One region of the Pseudoxanthomonas sp. LjRoot127 genome, then DNA from elsewhere that is predicted to be linked to it. Evidence: riboswitches for the same ligand, from Rfam matches in the RefSeq annotation. Region 1 holds a riboswitch; the other holds the start of a gene.
What was found. A riboswitch is a leader RNA that binds a small molecule or an ion and turns the genes downstream of it on or off. The one in region 1 is predicted to bind cobalamin.

Region 1 (7,771 bases):
GCGAGGCCAAGCCGGTGCTTCCGCTACTGAGCGCCATCGTGGTGCATGAAACCTGCACCTCCGGCAGCCGCTACACCGGCGACTGAGGCGTGGAACCGGTTTCATACCAGTCCCTACAAGCGTTTGATTTTTAACGGCTCCTGACCGTTCGTCGGATTTCCATACGGCTATTATTGCACTGCAGCATGGACGCAGCTATGCTGCGTCGCAACAGATGGGAATCCCCTTTCAGGAGCACGCCATGAACACCCAATTCAACGAAAGCTTCAGCCAGTTCACGCACCAGTTCGCCGCGGCCGCATCGCGCGCCAACCGCCTGGCGCTGGAAAGCGCCGAGACCGTGTTCGGCGTGCAGCTGAAGACGTTCGAAAAGAACATCGACGCCACCACCTCGTTCTTCGGCGAGCTCGCCGAGACCCGCGACCTGGACGGTTACAAGAATCTGTGGCCGAAGGGCCTGCAGGTCGCCAAGGACAACGCCGAGCGCATGGTCGCCGCCAGCCAGGAAATGTTCGGCCTGAGCCTGAAGACCGGTGAAGCCTTCGGCCAGCTGGTGAAGACCCAGTTCGAAACCGCGACCGACAACGTCCAGGCCTCCGTGGCCAAGGCGACCAAGGCCGCCAAGGGCAAGTAAGACCCGCCCCGGACGTTCGCGTCCACCCTTTATTGCGCGGGTCCCCTCCCTCCGCGCAGCCGACCCGGTAGCCCCCACGCTGCCGGGTTTTTTATTTTTCGGCCCCGCGCCTAGAAAGGAAGCGCGATGTGCCGGCTGAGCGTGCCGGCGTCGATTTGCGGCGCATGCGGCAAGCGTCCCCAGCACGGCACCGGCATGCGCGCGGACAGCAGGGCGAAGTTTTCGTCGCGGCGCGCCATCTCCGGATCGACTTCGTTGGCGATCCAGCCCACCAGGCGCGCGCCGTCGTCCTGGATCGCGCGCGCACTGAGCCGTGCATGGTTGATGCAGCCCAGGCGCATGCCCACTACGAGCACCACCGGCAGGCGCAATTCCTGTACCAGGTGGCGTTGGTCCAGCGTGCCCGTCAGCGGTGCGGCCCAACCACCGACGCCTTCGACAAGCACCACGTCGGCCAGCGGATGCAGGCGCTCGAACGCGGACACCAGAACGCCCAGCTGCACGTCCACGCCGGCGTCGCGCGCGGCGATCTCCGGCGCGAGCGGCGCAGGCAGCGCATAGCGGTTCACATCCTCGTAGGGCGGCACGGGATCGCTGGCGGCCTGCAACGCGAGTGCATCCTCGTTGCGCCAGCCGTCCGGCGTGGCCTCGCAGCCGCTGGCGACCGGCTTCATGCCCACGGCACGCCGGCCGCGCGCACGGAACGCATGCAACAACGCGGCGCTGGCAACGGTCTTGCCCACGCCCGTGTCGGTACCGGTGACGAACAGCCGGTCCATTCGCCTAGCCCTCCACGCGCTCGGGCCAGCGGCGTTTGCCCCAGCGCTGCCCCCCCACGTGGACGATGCCGGTGAACGACAGGAGGAAGTAGACGCTGCCCGCCATGGCGACCTGCCAGGAGCGCGCGTGCTCGCCCAGCAGGCAGGCGATCAGTACCGACAGCAGACCCACGCCGACGAAGTACGCATGCGAGGCGATTTCGCCAGCGGCGTTCGCGGCGGCCTCGCCATCCAGACCCAGCCGCGTGCGTGCACGCCAGGCCAGCACGTACAGGCCGCCGATGCAGGCCGACATCGACGCGAACGCGAGTCCGTAGAAGGTGAACATGAAGGCGAGCGGGCGCGCGCCATTGGCATCGGTCAGCGGCATCGGCAGCCAGCCGCCGGTGATCCACGCGAAGAAGGTGCCCAGCAGCAGCCGCAGCGGATACACGTAGACCAGCACCAGGAACACGAGAAGCAAGCTGAGCAGCGTGGCCGGCACCGTGCCGAGGCGGTAGCGACGGCTCCAGCGCACGTGCGCGTACCAGAACATCGCCACCATCGCGAAACTGGCGGCGAAGGCCGGCACGTTCTTCAGCGCCTGCTGCAGCGCTCCGATGCTGTCCGGGATGCGGTCCACGGAGATGACCAGCAGGGTCACCGCGAACGCGAAGGCCGCATCCACGAACGCCTCCAGCCGGGTCACCCCGTGGCCGCGCCACCCGGCTTCATCATCGCCCGCGTTCATGCCCACCCGTGTCCCCGTCAGGGTTGCCGATGGAATGCATCATATCGGTCCACCGCGAGAGGCCGGGAGTAGAATCGACGGCATGTCATTCGCCTCCCAGACGCTCACCGGCAGCAAGCCGGAACAATACGCACAGCTGGCCGACCAGGCCCGCGCCCTGTTGGCCGGCGAACCGGACCGGATCGCCAACGCCGCCAACCTCGCCGCGCTGCTGTACCACGCCCTGCCCGACTTCAACTGGGCGGGCTTCTATTTCTTCGATGGCCGGGAATTGGTGGTCGGTCCGTTTCAGGGACTACCAGCCTGCGTGCGGATCCCGTTGGACAAGGGGGTCTGCGGAGCCGCCGCACGCACCCGCCAGACCCAGCGCGTGGACGATGTCGAGGCCTTTCCGGGCCACATCGCCTGCGATTCCGCATCGCGCTCGGAACTGGTGGTACCGCTGGTGAAAGGGGACGAACTGGTCGGCGTGCTCGATCTGGACAGTCCCCGCCTGGCGCGCTTCGATGCCGACGACCAGGCGGGCATGGAACGCATCGCCGCCATTTTCGTGGACTCGCTGACATGACAGGCACCAAGCTGCGCAACATCGGCCCCAAGTCCGCCGCCTGGCTTCGCCAGGTCGGCCTGCGCACGCAGGAGGACCTGGAGTCGGTCGGCGCGGTGGAAGCCTTCATCCGGGTGAAGCGTGCGGGTTTCCGACCCAGCCTCAACCTGCTCTACGCGCTGGAAGGCGCCCTGCTGGACTGCCACTGGCAGCAATTGCCCGAAGACCGCCGCGCGGAACTGCTGGTGGCCTACGATGCGGCCGCCGCCCTGCTGCCACCGCCACGCGGTCGTCCCGCCGCCGGCCCGGTGACGACCACGCACACCGAGCGCGAGGAAGACGCGGGTCCGTCGCTGAACCTGTTCGATTCGCGCGGCGACGACTGACCGCGACAATTCGCGTCATCTCGGATCCTGCACGCCACCTGCCTGCGACGCAAAGAAGCAGCGGAGCACGCTCGGCTCTATGCGCCTCCTGAAAGCAACCCTCGCGGGTCTTCCTGTCGTAGCGTCGAGCTTGCTCGACGCCAGACCGTCCGTTGGCGAAAAGCAGCGGAGCAAGCTCCGCTCTACGTGGCGGGCGGACGCTTCCCGTATAATGCGCGCGCTTTCAGGTGACCCAGGCATTCCTGCCACGGGTTGAAACGGGAAGCCGGTGCCCCGCGCAAGCGGCATTCCGGCGCTGCCCCCGCAACGGTAGGCGAAGACAGCCTCGGCATCGGCCACTGTGCGTCCAACGCATGGGAAGGCGCCCCGGCAGCGTGCATCGCGCACGCCTTCGCAAGCCCGGAGACCGGCCTGGAAGTCCACTGGTTGCGATGCGGAGGGCGTCGTGGCGTGCCGCGCCGCCGCTCGTCTGCCGCGCTGTCCGCAACGTTCCCTCTCCGTCATCGCGACTCCACGCCGACAATGCGCGCGGGGCGCGCGATGGAGTTGTTCCGATGCAGAGCCGTACCCTTTCCTCCCCTTCCCTGCTGGCCTTCGCGGTCGCGATGGCGCTGCCACTCGCCGCGCAGGCGCAGGACGCCACCAACCTCGACGAGATCGTCGTCTCCGGCACGCGCACCGAGGTGTCCGTCGAAGACAGCCTGGTCCCGGCGCAGGTGATCGGCCGCGAGGCGATCCAGCGCAGCCAGGCGCGCTCGCTGGGCGAGCTGCTGCAGGGACGCGCCGGCATCTCGATCGCCAACCAGGGCGGCGCGGGCAAGATCACCACGCTCAATCTGCGCGGTGCCGAATCCGACCACGTGCTGGTGCTCGTGGACGGCGTGCGCATGGGTTCGGCGACCGCCGGCCTGCCCGCGCTGCAGGACCTGCCGATCGACCAGATTGATCGCGTCGAGATCGTGCGCGGCCCGCGCTCGAGCCTGTGGGGCTCCGAGGCCATCGGCGGCGTGATCCAGGTGTTCACCCGCCGCAACACCGGCAAGGTACGGCCGAACGTCCGCATCGGCGTGGGCAGCGACAGCACGCGTGAAGCCAGCGCCGGTATCGGCGGCGGCATCGGCCGCGGCTGGTTCGGTGCCGACGTTGCGTATACGCGCACCGACGGCTTCAACGCCTGCCGCGGCACCAGCGGGGATGCCGCAAACCCGTTCGGTGCCGGCTGCTTCGCCGACGAACCCGACCGTGACGGCTACCGCAACACCTCGGCCAGCCTGCGCGGCGGTTACGCGTTCACCGACACGCTGACGCTGGAAGCCAACGCGCTGCGCGCCGACGGTGAGAGCGAGTTCGACGGCAGCTTCACCAACCGGTCCGAAACCGTGCAGCAGGTGTTGGGCACCAAGCTGCGCTACGCGCCTAGCGACAAGGTCAACCTGCTGCTGAGCCTGGGCCGCAACGACGACAAGTCCGACGACTTCCATGACGATGTGCCGTCCGGCTACTTCGAGACGCGTCGCTACGTGGCATCGGCGCAGGGCGACTTCACCGTGGCCACCAACCAACTGCTGACCGCTGGCATTGACTGGCAGGACGACAAGATCGAAAGCGCCACCGCCTTCGACGCCACCCAGCGCGACAACCTCGCCGGCTTCGTCGAATACCAGGGCCGCTTCGGCGCGCACCAGCTGCAGGCCAGCGTCCGCAACGACGACAACGAGCAGTTCGGCAACCACACCACCGGCAGCCTGGGCTACGGGTTCGGGTTCGGCAACGGCCTGAAGCTGACCGCCAGCGTGGCCACCGGCTTCAAGGCACCGAGCTTCAACGACCTGTACTATCCGTTCTTCGGCAACCCGGACCTGAAGCCGGAAGAGTCCGAGAGCGTCAACCTCGGCATCGCGCAGTACGCGGACACCTGGAACTGGACGTTCAACGTCTACCAGAACAAGGTGGACCAGCTGATCTCCTACGACGCGGCGATCTTTCTGCCCAACAACATCGACGAAGCCCGCATCCGCGGCGCGGAGTTCACCGTCGACATCGCGGTCGCAGGCTTCGACATCGCCACGCAGCTGAGCCACACCGATCCGCGTAACCGTTCGGCCGGCTTCAACCATGACAACCTGCTGGCACGCCGTCCGCGCAACACCGCGCGCATCGACGTGGACCGCGCGTTCGGCGCGTTCCGCACCGGCGTGACGTTCAACGCCGCGGGTGAGCGCTACGACAACCTGGCCAACACCGTCCGCCTGGGCGGCTACAGCACGCTGGACCTGCGTCTGGAGTACGCCATGGCGCGGGCATGGACGCTGCAGGCGAAGGTGGGCAACGTGTTCGACCGCGAGTACGAAACGGTCGCCTGGTACAACCAGGCAGGCCGCACCTATGGTCTCAGCCTGCGTTACCAACCGCAGGAGTGACGTCGCTTCCGGTGGCCCGCCTCCGCGGGTCACCGGCGCGTTCAGTGCAGAGGCCCGGTGCGGTGTCCGTACACGGGAATGCTGCCGTCGCCACGTACCGCCCGCAGCGTGTGCACGAGCTGGTGATACGTGGATGCCAATTGCGTGAACAGGTCCGCATAGGCGCTGCGCCCGCTGTCGGCCACCCCCTGGTAGGCGCCACGACCGAGGTCGACGAAGTACTCCACGCTCACGCGGCGCCGCTGCGCCAGCGCGGGAAACAGGCCCGCGATCAGCAGGCAGCGGTCGCCTACATCGCGCAGGGCATCGCTGCGTGCGCTGCCGACGCGCAGCTGCGCGTCCAGCCATTCCAGCGCCTGTGTGCGCGCCAGCAGGTGTCCGTCGCGCTGGTGCCGCAGCAGCACGAAGACCAGATAGCTCTCCTGCGCCTCGTCCAGCGCCTGTCCGCAGCGCGAACACGCCTCACGCACCAGCGCCTGCCACAGCTCGGCCGCAGAACCCTGTCGAATCGCGTCCATCTTCCGCCTCCCCTCAGGCCAACGACGCCGAGACTATCGCCGACGCGCGCGACGTGCTGGCAGACGCGCGCAGGGACTGCCAACGGGCAGCCGCCGCGTGCACAAGCACCCCGTGACCGGCATCAAGCGACGGTGTCGAACAGCCCTGGCTGCGTGGCGACCTCGTCGCGGTCGCGGAAACCCGACAGGCCTACGCCCACCAGCCGGTAGCGCGTCGCGGCAGGCAGGTCCACGCGCTCGCGCAGGGCCATCGCGATGTCGATGAACTCCTGTTCCGACGCCGGCGGCGCCTCCGGCGTGAAACTGCGGGTGAGGATGCGGAACTGGGACGTCTTCAGCTTCAGCACCACGGTCCGGCCCACGCGCTCGGTCTTGCGGCTGGCCTGCCACGCTTTTTCCGCGATGCGGACGATGTGCGGCTCCAGTTCCGACAACAGCAGGTCGGTGGCGAAGGTGTCTTCGGAGGAGATCGACTGCACCGGCTGGTCGGGCTCGACCGGGCGCTCGTCGATGCCGCGCGCACGCCGGTACAGGCCGCCACCGAAACTGCCGTAGCGTGCTTCCAGTTCATGCTGCGTGTACGCACGCAGATCGCCGACGGTACGGATGCCGTCGGCATTGAGCTTGCCCTGCATCACCTTGCCCACTCCGGGGATGCGTTCCACCGGCAACGGCGTCAGGAAGGCTTCCACCTGATGTGGCCGCAGCACGAACTGTCCGTCCGGCTTGCGCCAGTCCGACGCGATCTTGGCGAGGAACTTGTTCGGCGCCACGCCGGCCGACGCGGTGAGCCGCGTTTCTTCGCGGATCTGCGCGCGGATGGTCTCGGCCACGGCAGTGGCGGTCGGCAGGTCGGTCTTCGGCGCGGTGACGTCGAGATAGGCTTCGTCCAGCGAGAGCGGTTCGACCAGGTCGGTATGGCGGAAGAAGATCTCGCGCACCTGCCGCGACACCGCCTTGTAGCGAACGAAATCGGGCGGCACGAACACTGCCTGCGGGCACAGGCGTTCCGCGCGTACTGCCGGCATCGCCGAGCGCACGCCGAACACGCGCGCTTCGTAGGACGCCGCGCACACCACCGAGCGCTCGCCGCGCCACGCCACCACCACCGGCCGCCCGCGCAGCGACGGATCGTCGCGCTGTTCCACCGACGCGTAGAACGCGTCCATGTCGATGTGGATGATCTTGCGCATCACGCGATGATATCGGCCGCCGTACGCGATCGCATGGATGCGCGCGGAAACGATACGGTCGCGTGTGGAGATGCGGACAATGTGCGCGAAACCCTTGCCGCAATTGCGTTGCGCGGATGGTACGGCGGCGTATGGAAAAACCCGGTTGATTTGCATCAAGACAAGCGTATGCACATGTGTGCATTATTTGCGCTTCGCAGAACGGACGATGCAATGAACGCCCCCGCTTCCTTCTCGCGCGACCAGCTGCTGGCCAGCGCGCGCGGTGAACTGTTCGGCCCCGAGAGCGGCCGCCTCCCGAACGACCCGATGCTGATGTTCGACCGCATCACCGAGATCCGCCAGGATGGCGGCACGCATGGCAAGGGCATGGTGCGAGCCGAACTCGATATCCATCCGGACCTGTGGTTCTTCCAGTGCCACTTCCTCGGCGATCCGGTGATGCCTGGCTGCCTGGGCCTGGATGCGATGTGGCAGCTGACCGGCTTCTTCCTGACGTGGATCGGCGCGCCCGGCCGCGGCCGCGCACTGGGTTCCGGCGAAGTGAAGTTCACCGGCCAGGTG
Region 2 (7,771 bases), 440 kb from region 1:
CGGCCAGGGCAATGCCACTGCCGCACGCAGCGGCGCCATCAGCGGTGCCAACGGCGGTAGTGCCGGCTACGACCGCAGCGCCTACCGCAATGCCGATGGGAGTGCCGGCCGCCAGGGCAGCGCCTACGCGAACGGACCCAACGGCGGCACCGCCAGCACCACCGGCGGCATCAGCCGCGATGCGGACGGCAACGTGACCGGCGCACGCGACACCACCGCCACCGGCGCGAACGGCAACAGCTACACCGGCAGCACCACGGTGTCCGGCGGCACCGTGTCGCACACCGGCACCTGCACCAACGCCAGCGGCGAGACCATCGCCTGCCCGCGCGGCCACTGACGACCACACCTTTCTGCAGGCGCGACGGCAGGCATCCCCTATGCCGCATGGACGCCCTCCCACCCGTCGCGCCTGCACCTTCCTTCACGTCCTGGAGAACGCCATGTCCCGATCCATCCTGCTTCCCTTCGCCACCGCCCTGTCGATGTTCTCGCTGGTGGCGCCGGCCCACGCGCAGCAGCGCACCCTGACCGACGAACAGAAAGCCACGCTGCAGGAACGCCTCAAAGCCGCCGATGCCAACGGCGACGGCCTGATCGACAAGGCCGAGGCCGACGCCAAGCTGCCGCGCATCGCCAAGCGCTTCGATACCCTGGATGCGAACGGCGACGGCAAGCTTTCGCCCGACGAAATGCGCGCAGCGGGCGAGAAGCTCGCCGAACGGCGCGGGCGGTAGGGCCGCGCCATGGACCGCATGCGCGTCTTCGTCGGACTGCCGCTACTGGTGTTCGCGCTGATCGCGGCGATGGAAGCCGCGTGGCTCGCGCGGCGAGGTGTGCGCTACGACTGGAAGGGATATTGGGCGTCCTTCGGCGATGCCGTGGGCCGCGCCCTGACGGGCTTGGTGGTCCAGGGCGGCATCGTCGGCGTGCTGCTGTTCGCGATCTGGGAGTTCCGCGTGACCACGATCGCGATGGACCAGGCGTGGCACTGGATCGCGCTCTTCCTCGGCCAGGAGCTCTGCTACTACGCGATGCACCGTGCCGACCACCGCGTGCGATGGTTCTGGCTGAACCATTCGGTGCACCACTCGGCCGAGCAGTACAACCTGTCCACCGCCTACCGCCTCGGCTGGACCGGCAAGCTCACCGGCGCGGCGGTGTTCTTCGGCCCCCTGGTCTGGCTGGGCTTTCCGGTGCCGTACGTGGTCGGCGCGCTGGCACTGAACCTGCTGTACCAATACTGGCTGCACACCGAGTTGGTGCCGCGCCTGCCGCGCGCCATCGAGTTCGTCTTCAACACGCCGTCGCACCATCGCGTGCACCACGCCAGCAATCCGGAATACCTGGACTGCAACTACGGCGGCGTGCTGATCGTGTTCGACCGGTTGTTCGGCACCTGTCGCGAGGAACGTCCCGGCGTGCCGATCCGCTACGGCCTGGTGGAGCCGGTACACAGCTACAACCCGGTGAAGATCGCGTTCCATGCCTGGGTGAAGCTGGCCCGCGACCTGCGCCGTACGCGTGGCATCAGGCAGGTCGCCATGACGCTGTTCGGCCCGCCCGGATACCTCCCGGGAAGCGGGAAAAAGGTTCGCCAGGGGCACTGAGAGTGGCCCGGGCGGGCGCGGGCGGCGACAATACGCGCCCCCGGCGGCCCCACGCCGCCCGCACGCAGAATCCCATGACCGCCTTCGTTTCGCCCGACCGCATCCGCGGCCTGTTCGCCCAGGCCATGTCCGACATGTACCGCGCCGAGGTGCCGCTGTACGGCGACCTGATCACGCTGGTCGGCGACATCAATGCCGACACGCTGCAACGCGATCCTGCGCTGGCCGAGCGGCTGCAGCGCACGGGCGAGACCGGACGCCTGGACCTGGAGCGCCACGGCGCGATCCGCGTCGGGACGCCGGCCGAGCTGGCGATGCTCGGGCGCGTGTTCGCGCTGATGGGCATGCACCCGGTGGGTTACTACGACCTCACCGTGGCCGGCGTGCCGGTGCACGCGACCGCGTTCCGTCCGCTGACGGAAGAGGCGCTGGCCGCCAACCCGTTCCGCATCTTCACCTCGCTGCTGCGGCTGGAGCTGATCGCGGACGCCGCGCTGCGCGCCGAGGCCGAAGCGATCCTGGCCCGCCGCGACATCTTCACCGCCGACGCGCGCGCGCTGGTCGCGCAAGCCGAACGGGACGGCGGACTGGACGACAACGATGCGCAGCGCTTCGTCGCCGAAGTGCTGGAAACCTTCCGCTGGCATGGCGATGCGACCGTCTCGCTGGAGACCTACCGCGCGCTGCACGGCCTGCACCGCCTGGTGGCCGACGTGGTCAGCTTCCGCGGCCCGCACATCAACCACCTCACCCCGCGCACGCTGGACATCGACGCCGCGCAGGCCGCGATGCTGGGACGCGGCATCCAGGCCAAGGCGCTGATCGAGGGTCCGCCACGCCGCGCCGTGCCGATCCTGCTGCGCCAGACCAGCTTCAAGGCACTGGAAGAGGAAGTCGCCTTCCCCGACGCCACCGGCACGCTCGTGCCCGGCAGCCACAGCGCGCGCTTCGGCGAGATCGAGCAGCGCGGCCTGGCGCTGACACCGGCCGGCCGCGAGTTGTACGACCGCCTGCTCGCACAGGTGCGCCAGGCGGGCGGCGCCGGCAACACGTCGGCCGACTATCCGCAGCGGCTGGCGGCGGCTTTCGCGGCGTTCCCGGATGACGAGACCACGCTGCGCCGCGAAGGCCTGGGCTACTTCCGCTACCGCCTGACCGACCGGGGCGCCGCGCTGCCGGCATCCGAGCGCGCAGCGATATCGCCCGATGCGCTGGTCGATGCCGGTCATGCCGTCGTCGATCCGATCATCTACGAGGACTTCCTGCCGGTCAGCGCGGCAGGCATCTTCCAGTCCAACCTCGGCGGCGGAGAACAACGCGCGTACGACGCGCATGCCAACCAGGACGCGTTCGAAACCGCACTCGGCGCGAAGATCCACGACCCGTTCGCCCTGTACGCGCAGGCGCAGGACGCGTCGGTCGCGGCGCTGCGGGTCTGACGCTCTTTCCCCTCTCCCTGCGCCAGCGGGGAGAGGGTGCCGAAGGCGGGTGAGGGGCGAACGAAGTCCGGACGCCCAATGCGTCGGATTGGAACGGCATTCTTGATACCAAAACGTTCCACCCAAGCATCGTCACCGCGCCTGCCCCTCATCGGGTTAGGCACGAAGGGGGTCGGTGCGCATTGTCGCAACTACCGCACCGAACCATTATCGCTACCACCTGAAAGAACTCCACGCCTGATCGTCTCCAACTGGGTATCTGAAGGCCACCCCTTCTGGACTTCCGTCAGCTTCCCGTCCCTGAAGAAGTAGAACATCGGAGTCGTCCAGCTCTCAATCTGCGGCCAAGACGAGCGGTTGTAGGCAACCGCTACATTTGAGGACGCAGGATTCTTGGCAAGCTGCATCATCGCTGCAACGTGGAGGTCATCATCCACGGGCATCAGCCAAATCGCACGCTTACGGAAGAACCCCGCCAACTCTCTGTCCGCGGATATCGCCGTCAGCGCCTTCTTCGAAGGAGCGCAGTGCGGCCCATAGACCACGATGACAGAAAGACCCTTCTGCCACTGGTAGTTCTCCACCACAGGTCGACCGCTGCGGTCAGCACGAATGACCAGTGGCAAATCCTGGTTCAGACCCGGAGCATGCTTGAGCGCAGGAGCGTCAGTCTCGCTAGCCAACCCTTGACCGGCCATCTCATCGAAGGCTCGAACCCGTACCAGTGAGCTACGCATGTCGGAGCGCACCTTCTCGGTTGCCTGACCCCGGCGCTCCAGTAGATCGAACGCTGCCACGATATCTGGCAAGTAGGCCGCATCGTTCGTGTAGAAAATCGCCGTGGTGGTTGCCTTGAACAGATCAAGCAACTCTTCTGGGTCCGTGAGGGACGACATGGGCCGATAGTGCGCCCGAAGCGTCTCGTAGTGCCTGGACACACGGCGCGCGAACTCAAGGCCGCCACTATCCAGGCCCGAGGTATGGAGCGCTGCGACCTCGTCACGGAAGCTCTCGATCTGCTGGCTACGCTGATCTTCGGCTGCGGCCTGTGCGTAGGCAGGGCCGGCCATCAGCGCCGCCAGTAGAACGCCGTGTACAAGTACGGTCCGCAACATCAGGCGATCCTTCTTCCTGGAAGATCTCTAGTACTGGACTCGCCATGGCATGCCAGCGCGCCAGATGGCGCGGCGAAGCTCGCCGCGCCATGTTCGAAGACTAGCAGTTGTTGGTGCAAATCTGCTCTTGGGAAGGTGAGCAGGTCCCGGGACTCGCGCACCGGTAATTATGATGGCCTCCGCACTGGGACGGCGAGTCGATGGGGGAAACCTGATCGAAATAGCACTCGAAGTTGGCCGGCTGCACGCCCGGGATACCGCCGCCCATGAGTTCGTCATCCAGAGGCGTGACGCGGCGAGCATGCTTGAGCTTGGGTGTCTGGTGTTGCTGTCCGAACAGCGCCAGTACCTGGTAGATCTGCGTGGGCGTCAGCTCTGCCTCCAGCTCTGTGTAGCGGAACGTGGTGAGCCCGCTCTCATTGAACTGAAGGCTGGCTAGGAAGCGTCGAAGCGCCGGCTGACTCAGGCGACCCAGCGGCGATTCGGTCACCCCTGCGCTGAGGTGACGAGACAAACTGCGCTGCGAAGTGATGGGCGCGCCCAGACCGGCCAGGTCACGCTGCAGTGCCGCCTTGTCGACTGCGGCAAGGTCGGCTTGGGTTGCCGGCGGTGCCGCGTGTGCCGAGAAGAGTGTGCTTGCGACCACCAGGCAGCACGTGTAGATCGACGTCCGTAGAACTCTTGCCATGCTCCTTCTCCTTGAGGATGAGTTAGCACCTTTCTTCCATGGGCTCGATTGAGTGCACGCCGCATGACCAGGTGCGCGGTCTTTCTACCACCTGCCATTTTTGTGAAACTGTGACCTCGCCCGCTGCGTTCACCTTTATCACGCATGCCTACATTCGCTTACGTAATCAGGTGAAGTTGGAAGTGTCTCCGGAAGCAGACAACCGTTGGACTCGTCTGCTCACGCTTCAGCCAGCCCAGTCTTGTTTGAAGCGTGAGCGGACCGTGGTCTCCGGCATCTTCCGCTTCGGTTTGCTCCAGTGGCGCGAGCATGGTGCGATGCCAGTTCTGCTTCATCGCATTGGCCATCAAGAAGACATCGTCTATCGTGAGGAAGTGACGGGCTATGACCACGGCTCGCCGCCGTAATGCCACGGGTAGCGTGCGATCGCGCGCGATATCGAGCAAGAGTCCGCCGGCCCACACGATCGCGCGGGTACGTTCACTGGGCATCGTCATATCTGGTCTGGAATGGATTATCCCCGACGACGGCCCCCGGCTCGCATTCCACGCCCGGAACACTCCCATCAGGGCACTTGGAGGGAGGACGATCATGGAAACCGTGACTGCTGGGCAAGCTGACAAGGCCGCGAGGTACCTTCAGACACTGTTCGCCGGCGCGGACGGGGGCTAGGCGGCTTCCGGGGCCGGTCGACCCCCGTACTGACACCATCTAGCAGGTGCTGACCCCGCGCCAGCTTCAGCTGACAGGATTAGGCTGGTGGGAGAGCCAGCGGGGAGACGGATCCAAATCGTGGAACCCGCATGGCAAGGCCGTCCCTTGTTCCACACAACATTTGGTGTTGACGCTTCTGTACACCCCCACTATCTTGTGGCCGTCGGTTCCGGTGGTCGCAAGCCACGGGATTAAAACGGGAAGCCGGTGACGCGTTCGCGCCACTCCGGCACTGCCCCGCAGCGGTAATTGGGAACGAACCCGCCACACAGCACTGAGGCCCCATGCCTCGGGAAGCGGCGGACGTAGGAAGAAGGCTCGCCCTTCGCGCCCATGAGTCCGAAGACCTGCCGACAGCCGCGCGATGCACACCGCGCGGTGCCGGCCGCGGAATCTCCGGGGGGAGAGGGCTGGCGAAGCAGGGCGCCCGCAGTCCGTCTGCGCGGTCGCGTCTCCTGCGACGCCGCTTCCCCACTGTGATCCTCCATCCGGCCTTGCGCAGCCCCGCGAGGGACGGGCCGCCGCGTGCACCACGCATGGAGGAATCTCGTGACCCAGACCGACAGCGCCGTCGCCGACGCCGGCACCACTCCGTCCCAGAAGGACGCGTTCTCGCTGACCCCGCCGCCCACCGCCACCGCGATGAGCGTGACCAAGCGCAACGGCGGCCGCGAGCCGGTGGACCTCAACAAGATCGTGCGCGCCGTACAGCGAAACTGCGAAGGCCTGCACGCCATCGATCCGATGCGCGTGGCCACGCGCACCATCTCCGGCCTGTACGACGGCGCCAGCACGCGCGAACTGGACGAACTGTCGATCCGCACCGCCGCGCTGCTGACCGGCGAAGAACCCGAATACAGCCGACTGGCCGCGCGCCTGCTGGCCGCCTACATCACCAAGGAAGTCACCGGCCAGGAGATCCATGCGTTCTCGCAGTCGGTCACCCGCGGCCACGAAGTCGGCCTGATCAACGACCGCCTGCTGAACTTCGTGCAGACCAATGCGCGCAAGCTCAACGACGCGCTGGACGCCTCGCTCGACCTGCACTTCGACTACTTCGGCCTGCGCACGCTGTACGACCGCTACCTGCTGCGCCACCCGCACACGCGCAAGGTCATCGAGACGCCGCAGCAGTTCTTCCTGCGCATCGCATGCGCGCTGAGCGAGGACGTGCCGGAAGCGCTGGCGCTGTACCGCCGCATGGGCAACCTGGACTACCTGCCCAGCTCGCCGACGCTGTTCAACAGCGGCACGACGCACGAGCAGCTGTCGTCGTGCTTCCTGCTGGACTCGCCGCAGGACACGCTGGAATCCATCTATGCCAAGTACGGCGACATCGCCCAGCTGAGCAAGTTCAGCGGCGGCATCGGCGTGAGCTACACGCGCGTGCGTTCGCGCGGCTCGCTGATCAAGTCCACCAACGGCCACAGCAACGGCATCGTGCCGTGGCTGAAGACGCTGGATTCCTCGGTCGCAGCGGTCAACCAGGGCGGCAAGCGCAAGGGCGCGGCCTGCGTGTACCTGGAGACCTGGCACGCCGACATCGAGGATTTCCTCGAACTGCGCGACAACACCGGCGACGAAGCGCGCCGCACCCACAACCTCAACCTGGCCAACTGGGTGCCGGACCTGTTCATGAAGCGCGTCGAGGCCGACCAGGAATGGTCGTTGTTCGATCCGCGCGTGGTGCCGGAGCTGACCGACCTGTACGGCGCCGCCTTCGAACTGGCGTACACGCAGGCGGAACTGCAGGGCAAAGCGGTCAAGACCATCCCGGCCCGCAAGTTGTACGGCCGGATGATGCGCACGCTGGCCGAGACCGGCAACGGCTGGATGACGTTCAAGGACAAGTGCAACGCAGCCAGCAACCAGACGCTGCGCGCGGGCAATGTCATCCACCTGTCGAACCTCTGCACCGAGATCCTCGAGGTCACCTCGGCGGAAGAGACGGCCGTGTGCAACCTGGGGTCGATCAACCTGGGGCGCCATTTCGATAGCGATCCCGATACCGGCCGCACCTGGTTCGATTTCGACAAGCTGGCCGAGACCGTGCGCCTGGCTGTTCGCCAGCTGGACCGCGTGATCGACCTGAACTTCTATCCGATCGAGACCGCGCGCCGCGGCAACCTGCGCTGGCGTCCGGTGGGCCTGGGCTGCATGGGCCTGCAGGACGTGTTCTTCAAGCTGCGCCTGCCGTTCGACAGC

Region 2: another riboswitch for cobalamin. It lies ahead of ACSQ19_RS07480 (ribonucleoside-diphosphate reductase subunit alpha); the one in region 1 lies ahead of btuB (TonB-dependent vitamin B12 receptor).

What each region holds. Positions count from the first base shown of each region.
Region 1 covers NZ_CAXUQR020000001.1:1,156,885-1,164,655, forward strand. Annotated here, with positions in the region: gene queD (6-carboxytetrahydropterin synthase QueD) at 1-86, shown strand, start outside; gene ACSQ19_RS05530 (phasin family protein) at 242-634, shown strand; gene bioD (dethiobiotin synthase) at 745-1,413, opposite strand; gene ACSQ19_RS05540 (TMEM175 family protein) at 1,418-2,143, opposite strand; gene ACSQ19_RS05545 (GAF domain-containing protein) at 2,226-2,711, shown strand; gene ACSQ19_RS05550 (TfoX/Sxy family protein) at 2,708-3,076, shown strand; cobalamin riboswitch at 3,285-3,505, shown strand; gene btuB (TonB-dependent vitamin B12 receptor) at 3,631-5,496, shown strand; gene ACSQ19_RS05560 (hypothetical protein) at 5,538-6,014, opposite strand; gene dinB (DNA polymerase IV) at 6,137-7,207, opposite strand; gene fabA (3-hydroxyacyl-[acyl-carrier-protein] dehydratase FabA) at 7,421-7,771, shown strand, end outside.
Region 2 covers NZ_CAXUQR020000001.1:1,594,785-1,602,555, reverse strand. Annotated here, with positions in the region: gene ACSQ19_RS07515 (hypothetical protein) at 1-340, shown strand, start outside; gene ACSQ19_RS07510 (hypothetical protein) at 444-737, shown strand; gene ACSQ19_RS07505 (sterol desaturase family protein) at 747-1,610, shown strand; gene hglS (2-oxoadipate dioxygenase/decarboxylase HglS) at 1,685-3,049, shown strand; gene ACSQ19_RS07495 (hypothetical protein) at 3,241-4,164, opposite strand; gene ACSQ19_RS07490 (hypothetical protein) at 4,265-4,852, opposite strand; gene ACSQ19_RS07485 (BPSL0761 family protein) at 5,011-5,343, opposite strand; cobalamin riboswitch at 5,714-5,935, shown strand; gene ACSQ19_RS07480 (ribonucleoside-diphosphate reductase subunit alpha) at 6,209-7,771, shown strand, end outside.